DNA from 4 places in the Cobetia sp. AM6 genome. Region 4 is predicted to be linked to each of the others. Evidence: predicted binding sites of a transcription regulator. Region 4 holds the regulator's gene; each other region holds the start of a gene.

Region 1 (2,203 bases), 1.6 Mb from region 4:
GGCTGAACCGGAGATGCTGGAAATGCGTTTCTTCGCGGCCAAGGATTCTCCCACCACCATCTTCGCCTACGAGCGCTGGGCAAGCGCCGAAGCTCATCAGGCACATGTGAATCAGCCATACGCGCAAGCCCTGCTGAAACTGGCTGACACGGCGTTGGCATCGCCATTCGAGGTGATGCCCTTGAACGATACTGACCCGGCGCCATTGCATGAGGCGAACCCCAGGCACGTGCAGCCGGAAGATGAGGTATTCAGTATCTTCTTCATCTTCAAGATCAAGGAAGAATATCGCGCTCGATTGCTGCAGCAATTCACCACGCATGTGGCGAAGACGCGCAGTGAGGAGCCGGGCAATCTCGTGTTTGATCTGTATACCATCGACGGGCAGGACGACACGCTGGTGATATACGAGCATTGGCGCACGGAGTCAGACCTGTGGGACATTCACTTCCAGCAGCCCTATGCCATCGAGACAGGCAAGCTCTTGGAGCAGGCCATGGTCGGGGACATGCAGCAGTACCTGAATATCGTCAGCGAGTTCTGAGTTCTCCCGCCGGTCATTCGTTTCCTGTTTACCCATGCGATGCGCAGTCTTTAGAGGCTGCGCATTGTGCGTTCACCCCCTCCTTGAACATCAGCGTGTCATCCCACCGCCATCCACGCCTGTGAGCTCAACCAGGCGGCTGTCATGAAACCCTGCAGCGCCAGCGGCACGTAAGCTGGCAGGCCAGTGCGAGTCACGCGAATGTGATAGTTTCTGGAGCGTCCAGCCGTTTGGCGGCGCAGAGTCCCGGGCATTTTCTTCGCCGGCGGGGCAAGCGGCGCCGTGTTATTACCCGGTAGTGGCAACCCCTTCATCTTTGGTCAGGACCCCTCGTCATGAGTGATGCGTATTACCTCCACCTTACCGATCGCCTGCGCGAACAGCTGAAGGACCCTGATGCCTTTGAAGATGGGCGATTGCCCTCGGAACGCGTGCTGGCCGAGCGCTTCGATACCACGCGCGTGACGTTGCGTCAGGCGTTGGGGCAGCTGGAGGGAGAAGGGCGCATTCATCGCAGCAATCGGCGTGGGTGGTTCGTGTCGCCGCCGCGGCTGGATTACGACCCCACGCGTGACTCCGGCTTCAATGACTATGTGACGGCGCAGGGGCGGCGGCCACGGACGGAAGTGCTGCTGACCGATGTTCAGGCCTACCCACCGGCTGCGCAAGCGCTGGGCCTGGCGGCCCAGACACCGCTCTATCATATTCGCCGCCGGCGTTTCGTGGATGAGCGCGCCGTGCTCAGCGAGTCGATGTGGGTGGTGCCGGAGCGTGCCCCGGGACTGCTCGAGGAGGGCCAGTTCGGGGTGTCACTGTGGGCGGAGCTGCGCGGGCGCTATGGCCTGACGCTGGCCCACCGTGAGCTGCGCTTCTACTCCGAGTCGCTGGGGGAGCAGGCCGCCCGGGAGCTGGGGGTCGCCATGGGTAGTCCCGGTCTGACCGTACGTCGCGCTACCTTCGATGAGCAGCATCGTCCCATCGGCTATGACGAAGAGCGCTGGCTGCACAATGCGCTGTGCATCACCGTCACGCTCAAGAACAAGCCCTGAGCCCGCGCTGCAGGGACACTATATGAGATAACACTGTTTCACCGGGCCTTCAACTGACTGTCACGGGGGTGTCATTCGGCCCGCTCATACTCTTGGTATATACCAGATGGTGAGAGCCATTCATTCCAAGCGTTGGAGAGTCCCGATGTCCTTCTTGACCCGTTCCTTCCTCACCCGTTCCTTGCTGGCCAGTGCCGTTGGTCTGGTCGTTTCCCTCAATGCCCAGGCGGCCACCGAGCTCACCGTCTATACCGCGGTGGAGTCCGATGATCTGCAGAAATATGCCGAGCGCTTCCAGCAGGCGCACCCGGATATCGACATCAAATGGGTGCGCGACTCCACGGGCGTGATCACCGCACGATTGCTTGCCGAGAAGGACAACCCGCAGGCGGATGTGGTGTGGGGCCTGGCCGCGACCAGCCTGCTGGTGCTCGAGAAGGAAGGCATGCTGTCGCGTTATGCCCCCAAGGGAGTCGAGGCGCTGGATAGCAAGTTCGTCGACCCCGCCTACCGTGATGGCCAGGACCCGTCCTGGGTCGGGATGGACGCCTGGGTCGCCTCGCTCTGCTACAACACCGTCGAAGGTGAGCGACTGGGAGTGCCCAAGCCG
Region 2 (2,203 bases), 1.3 Mb from region 4:
TCAGCATGCCAGCACAGCTATCCGTCGCCGGTCAGATCAATCGTCTCATCCGCCAGGTGATGATGCCCGGCAGCAACGCCCGCCCCAACGAGGAGCCCGGGCCGGAACTCGCCATGGCCGTGCTGATGTTCGAGGTGGTGCGCGCCGATGACCATCTCGATGTGCGCGAACGTGAAGCCCTGGCGCGCCAGCTGGCCGAGCGCTTCTCGCTGGGGGATGAGGAACTTGCCAGCCTGCTGACCCAGGCCGAGCAGGATGCCGAGCAGGCCACGGACCACTACCGCTTCGTCAAGCAGCTCAACGAGCACATGAGCCTCGAGGAGCGCAGCGAGCTGATCGGCATGCTCTGGGAGCTGGCCTACGCCGATGGCGAGCTGGACCCGCAGGAAGAGCATCGCATCCGCCGTCTTGCCGGCCTGCTACACGTCAGCCACAGCGAGTTCATCCGCACCAAGCTGGCGGCGCAGCCGGACACCTGATCCGTCAGGCGTCTTATATACGCTCCCCTATCCAAGCGTCCCTGCCTGGACGCCCCTGTCCAGACACCGCTATTCAGGCATCCTCAAGCAGACGCCCCCGTTGCCAATGGCAGCGGGGGCGTCGTGTTTGCGGCTTCTGGTCGCAGTGTCGGCTGTCATTGAAATGACATCTTTATGTCATCCTTTCGTCATGAATTGTCCTGTAACCGAGCCATTCATATGGACGGCTCTGCTTGCGTCGTCAATAGTGAAGCGCATGCTCCAGCTGGCACCTTGGGTGCCGCCATGTGAGCAGATCGCGATTCATTTCTGACCAACAAGCGCTCCGTTCGAGCACAGACGTACAGACTTGCACGAGTATCGTATGTGCCCGGGTAACACGGATGCCATCAATGACAAGGGAACACGGAAGATGACCATGATGATGCCTCATCAGAACCGGCAAGGACGATGGTGTCGAAAAGGGTGGGCCGTCGTTGCGCTGACGGGAAGCATGAGCTGGATGCCGCTGGCCAATGCGGCAGAGATCAAGAATGTCATTCTGATGATTGGCGATGGCATGGGGCCCCAGCAGGTTGGCATGCTGGAGACATACGCCAATCGTGCGCCAGATTCGATATATCAGGGGCGTTCGACGGCACTCTACCAGCTGGCGAAGGAAGGCGTGGTGGGCGCTTCATTGACTCACCCTGAAGATGCCGTGGTAGTGGATTCGGCCTGTTCAGCGACTCAGCTCTCGACGGGTATCTTCACCGGGGGCGAGGTGATCGGCATAGATTCAGAGGGTAATCGGGTGGAAACCGTCCTCGAGCTTGCCAAACGAGTCGGCAAGGCCACCGGATTGGTGTCCGATACGCGCCTGACCCACGCGACTCCGGCGGCCTTCGCCGCCCACCAGCCGCATCGTTCACTGGAAAATGCCATTGCCGAAGACATGCTCATGACCGGGCCGGATGTCATGCTGTCGGGAGGGTTGCGTCACTTCGTGCCACAGTCCGTCAGTGAGCCGGGGGAAAGCGCGGGCAGTGTCGAGACGCTGATGCAAGGTGCCTGGTCGCCAACTTCCAAGCGCAAGGATGAACGAAATCTGCTCCAGGAAGCTGCAGATCAAGGCTATGGGCTAGCCTTTACGCGTGATCAGATGGCCGCACTCAATGGCACCAAGGTATTGGGGCTATTCGCCAACTCGGGTATGGCGGATGGTATCAGCTATCGAGATAGCCATGATGACCCACAGCGTCAGCAGCCGACCCTGCATGAGATGACCCAGAAAGCACTGTCAATGCTGGAACAGGATGATGATGGTTTCTTTTTGATGGTCGAGGGTGGCCAGATCGACTGGGCCGCGCATTCCAATGATGCGGGCACCATGCTCAATGAGCTGATCAAGTTCGATGAGGCCGTGCAAGGTGTCTATGACTGGGCGCGAGAGCGAGACGATACAATAATCCTGGTAACGGCCGACCATGAGACGGGGGCATTCGGCTTCAGTTATTCCAGCGCCAATTTACCGGCAGCGCAGAAGAAATCAGGCCCTGCATTCGCAGATCAGGATTACGCACCCAATTTCAATTTTGGTGACTTCTCGATTCTGGACAGTCTCTATGAGCAGAAGCAGACCTATTACGAGCTGCTCAGTGATTTCGAGGCACTACCGCAAGGTGAGCGCACACCGGCGCGCTTGATGGCCGCTGTCAATGGCAATAGTGACTTCCAGATTACCG
Region 3 (2,203 bases), 370 kb from region 4:
CCTTGTCGGCGCTGTCTGCCGTCGGCGTGTTGTCGAAACGCGCGAACTCGCCATCGACTTCACTGGCATCCCCGGCGGCGGTTTCCCAGCCATAGCGGCCACGCTCGGTCTCGATGCCGATGCGGTTGTCATCGAGCTGGCGATCGCTGCGCTTGACGAAGTAACCCGGCCAGTTCTCTTCGCAGGTCAGGTAGGTGCCCCACGGGGTGTAGCCGTTGGCGCAGTTGTTGTTGGTACCACGGGTGCGCATGCCATCCGGCGAGAAGGCCGTCTTGACGTAATCGCTGCCCGCCACCGGGCCGCTCAGCTTCATTTCGCTGGCGCTGGTGTAGCGGCGGTTGTAGCGCGAATCGCCCACCACTTCCCACTTGCCGTTGCTGGCCTTCTTGACCTCGACGATGGTCACGCCGTGGGCATTGATCTCGGTGCGCACTTCATCGGCCGGACGCTTGCCGGAATCCGCGTTGGTCGCACCGCCCTTGGGTGCCCACAGAGCATCCTGATCGATGTATTCGTTGTTCATGACCAGCAGGAAGTTGCTGGAGGCCGTGTCGTCGCTCAAGGCGAAGTTGTGCATGCCATCGTGATGCATGCCGACGGTGTTGAGCTGGATCTCCGGCGTCATCGCCAAATCCTTGCTCCACTTGGGTGCCTTGGCATTGAGCGGCGTGCCCCACGGCGCCAGCACCTGTGCGGTATACCCCTTGGGAACCACGACTGCATCCGTGCGTGAACCCTTGATCGATTCGAAGGCCAGTGCCAGAGCCGTCTTCTCGCCCGCAGCACTGCTGGCGGCGTTGGCCGTGGTGCTCAGCCCCGCAAGACCGAAACCACCCAGCATGCTGGCAGCCGCCATGCCCAGGCCGCCCTGCAAGACACGACGACGCGAGATGTGTCGTTCGATGACGGATGAGAACGTCTCGTTGCTGCTGGGATTAAGCAGGCGATGGTCTTCGATTTCCTTGCTCATGTCGCTTCCCCGTAGTCAGGTTTCGGGTTGTTCTGTTCAGGCATGCCCCTTGAGGGCATGCCGAAGGCAACAAGAGTGATACGCGAGCCCGATGACAATTCCGTGACGAACGGGCAACAAAGGCAAGAGACGACAGCGCCCAACGGGCTTTCGACCGTTGGGCGCTGGGGACTTCAGGACAAGCCGACAAATTCAGCAAACATCAGGCAAGCGCGACGTCATCCTCCCATCGAGGCGCGAGTCTGGCGCCTGATCTCAGGCCTCGCGCAGGCGCTCGGCGGCCAGGCTCAGCAGGTGCTCGGTGGTTTCCCAGCCAAGGCATGCATCGGTGACGGACACGCCATGACGCAGCTGGGAGAGCTTCTCCGCTGCCGGCAAGGCCTGCTTGCCTTCATTGAGGTGACTTTCGAGCATCACGCCGATCAAGGCATCATCCCCCGCCAGACGCTGAGAGAGCACATCCAGCATCACTTCGCTCTGGCGGCGGTGGTCCTTGCGGGAATTGGCGTGGCTGCAATCGACCATCAGGCGCGGCGTCAGGCCAGCGCCTTCCAGCTCACGCCGGCAGGCGGCCACCGAGGCAGCGTCATAGTTGGGCTGGCCATGGCCGCCACGCAGCACCACATGGGTATGCGGGTTACCCGCGGTCTCGATCAGCGCCGGACGTCCGCTGTCATCCATGCCGAAATGGCGATGCCCATGCGCCGCCGCCCCGATGGCCTGCACGGCGACCTCGACGCCTCCGTCAGTGCCGTTCTTGAAGCCCACCGCACAGCCGAGGCCGGAGGCCATCTCGCGATGGATCTGCGACTCGGTGGTACGGGCGCCGATGGCCGCCCAGCCGAGCAGGTCTTCCAGGTAGGCGGCGGTCAGCGGCTGCAGCAGCTCCGTCGCCACCGGCAGGCCCAGCTGGTTGATCTCGCGCATCAGCTCGCGTGCCTGACGCAGGCCGGTGGCCATGTCATCGCTGCCATCCAGATGCGGATCATAGGCCAGCCCCTTCCAGCCCACCGTGGTGCGCGGCTTCTCGACATAGACACGCATCACCAGCTTGAGGCGATCACGCACCTGCGGCTCGATCACCGCCAGGCGCTGGGCGTACTCACGCGCGGCCTTGAGATCATGGATGGAGCACGGCCCGACCACCACCAGCAGACGATCATCGTCGCCGGCGAGAATAGCGTTGATCTCATCGCGATGCTGGCGAATCTGGCCGGCCAGGTCGGCGTCCAC
Region 4 (2,203 bases):
TGGCTGTTCGCGGCCAACCTGATGTGGACGGTGGCCTACGACACCGCCTACGCGATGGTCGATCGCAACGACGACCTCAAGGTGGGCATCAAGTCCACCGCCGTGCTGTTCGGGCGTGCCGACAAGCTGATGATCGGCCTGTTGCAGCTGGGCATGCTGGCGGTGTTGATCGGCATCGGCCTGCAGCTGGCGCTGGGCATCTTCTACTGGCTGGGCCTGGCTGCCGCCGCCGTCACCTTCGTCTGGCAGCAACGCCTGATCCGTGAGCGGGAGCGTGCGCCCTGCTTCCAGGCCTTCCTCAACAATCATTGGACGGGTCTGCTGATCTTCGCCGGTATCGCCCTGGCGACCTGGCCGATGAGCTGACTCCTGCATAAACATTAGTATTATTTAATTTAAAGCGACCCCTGCCCTCTATTGCTCCCCAGCCCACGGTTCATGCCTGCCTGCCGCGCCTCCAAGGCGGCTGGCAGGCTTGCGTGCAAGCTGCCATGCTGGCAGTTGTCATCTCGTTGTCATATAAGCGGGTTGTAATCGTCATCGACTTGTCATTCTGGCGCGTGCGCCGACTGCTGCATGGGATCTAGCGATGAGCTCCAAGACCGTACTGATTGTCGACGATGAATCCTCGATTCGCGAGATGATCGCCGTTGCCCTCGAAATGGCGGATTACCGCGTGCTGGAGGCAGACAATGCCCAGGACGCCCACGCCATCGTCGTCGATGAAAAGCCCGATCTGCTGTTGTTGGACTGGATGATGCCGGGCACCAGTGGCCTGGAGCTCGCACGGCGTCTCAAGCGTGACGAGACCACCTCGGAGCTGCCGATCATCCTGTTGACCGCCAAGGGCGAGGAAGACAACAAGATTCAAGGCCTGGAAGCCGGTGCCGACGACTACATCACCAAGCCCTTCTCGCCGCGCGAGCTGGTCGCCCGTCTCAAGGCCGTGCTGCGTCGCACCACTCCCAAGGGGGTCGAGGAGGCGGTGGAAGTCGAAGGCCTGATGCTCGACCCGGCCAGCCACCGCGTCACCGCCCACGGCAACTCGCTGGATGTCGGCCCGACCGAATATCGCCTGCTGCAGTTCTTCATGACGCATCAGGAGCGTGCCTACACGCGCAGCCAGCTGCTCGACCAGGTATGGGGCGGCAACGTCTATGTCGAGGAGCGCACCGTGGACGTGCACATCCGTCGCCTGCGCAAGGCGCTGGGCACAGGCCATCAGCATCTGATCCAGACCGTCCGCGGCACCGGTTACCGCTTCAGCGCTCAGGCCTGAGGGATTCATGCGCTATTGGACCAACGAGCTATGGCGCCTCGGCTACCTTGCCGGTGGCTTCGGCCTGATCGGTGGCCTGCTGGGCCATCTGGGCTGGGGCCTGGCGCTGGGTCTTTCGCTGTATCTGTTCGTCCATCTCAAGCACTTGAAGAGCCTCTACACCTGGCTGATCACCAATCCCCATGAAGAGCCGCCGCCCGGCGATGGCGTCTGGGGAGACCTGCTCGATCGTCTCTACCGCTACCAGAAGGGCCAGCGTCAGGCTCAGGAGCGACTGCGCAGCATCCTCAACCGTATCCAGGAATCCTCCGAGGCCATGCGCGACGGCCTGGTGATGCTGGACAACCACGGTGACATGGAATGGTGGAACAGCGCGGCCGAGCAGCTGGTCGGTCTCAAGGCCAGCCACGACCGCGGTCAGCACATCACCAACTATCTGCGTGACCCCGTCTTCATCGACTACTTCAATCGGCTGGCCTACCGCGAGCCGCTGACGCTCCAGTCGCCGCTGTCTGACAACCTGACGCTGCAGATCTCCATCACCCTGTTCGGTGACAACGAGCGTCTGGTCATGCTGCGTGACGTCACCCGCCTCTATCGTCTTGAAGAGATGCGCCGCGACTTCGTGGCCAATGTCTCCCATGAGCTGCGCACGCCGCTGACGGTGCTGGCCGGCTATCTCGAGACCTACTCCGATTACGCCGATGACCTGCCACCGCGCTGGCAGCGTGGGCTTGGCCAGATGCAGAGCCAGACCGACCGCATGCAGCACCTGGTCGAGGACCTGCTGACCCTGTCACGCCTGGAAACCGACGAGCTGTCCGACAACGGTCGCTGCATCGACATGAGCGCCCTGCTCGGCCATATCCGCGACGACGCCGAAGGCCTGTCCCAGGGGCGCCACACCTTCTCCATCGAGGCCGA

Evidence for each region. Region 4 encodes PhoB, which activates phosphate uptake and scavenging genes when phosphate is short. Its sites were predicted from a motif close to TGTCATANNNNTGTCANA; they were not measured.
Region 1: the regulator PhoB is predicted to act here: its motif matches at 641-658, upstream of CLAM6_RS06750 (UTRA domain-containing protein).
Region 2: the regulator PhoB is predicted to act here: its motif matches at 642-659, upstream of CLAM6_RS11880 (alkaline phosphatase).
Region 3: the regulator PhoB is predicted to act here: its motif matches at 1,061-1,078, upstream of CLAM6_RS15800 (PhoX family protein).

What each region holds. Positions count from the first base shown of each region.
Region 1 is NZ_AP021868.1:1,576,458-1,578,660, forward strand. It holds gene CLAM6_RS06745 (putative quinol monooxygenase) at 1-544, shown strand, start outside; gene CLAM6_RS06750 (UTRA domain-containing protein) at 880-1,593, shown strand; gene CLAM6_RS06755 (putative 2-aminoethylphosphonate ABC transporter substrate-binding protein) at 1,739-2,203, shown strand, end outside.
Region 2 is NZ_AP021868.1:2,831,317-2,833,519, reverse strand. It holds gene CLAM6_RS11885 (TerB family tellurite resistance protein) at 6-479, shown strand; gene CLAM6_RS11880 (alkaline phosphatase) at 892-2,203, shown strand, end outside.
Region 3 is NZ_AP021868.1:3,792,172-3,794,374, forward strand. It holds gene CLAM6_RS15800 (PhoX family protein) at 1-970, opposite strand, end outside; gene CLAM6_RS15805 (3-deoxy-7-phosphoheptulonate synthase) at 1,226-2,203, opposite strand, start outside.
Region 4 is NZ_AP021868.1:4,158,080-4,160,282, forward strand. It holds gene ubiA (4-hydroxybenzoate octaprenyltransferase) at 1-366, shown strand, start outside; gene phoB (phosphate regulon transcriptional regulator PhoB) at 590-1,279, shown strand; gene phoR (phosphate regulon sensor histidine kinase PhoR) at 1,287-2,203, shown strand, end outside.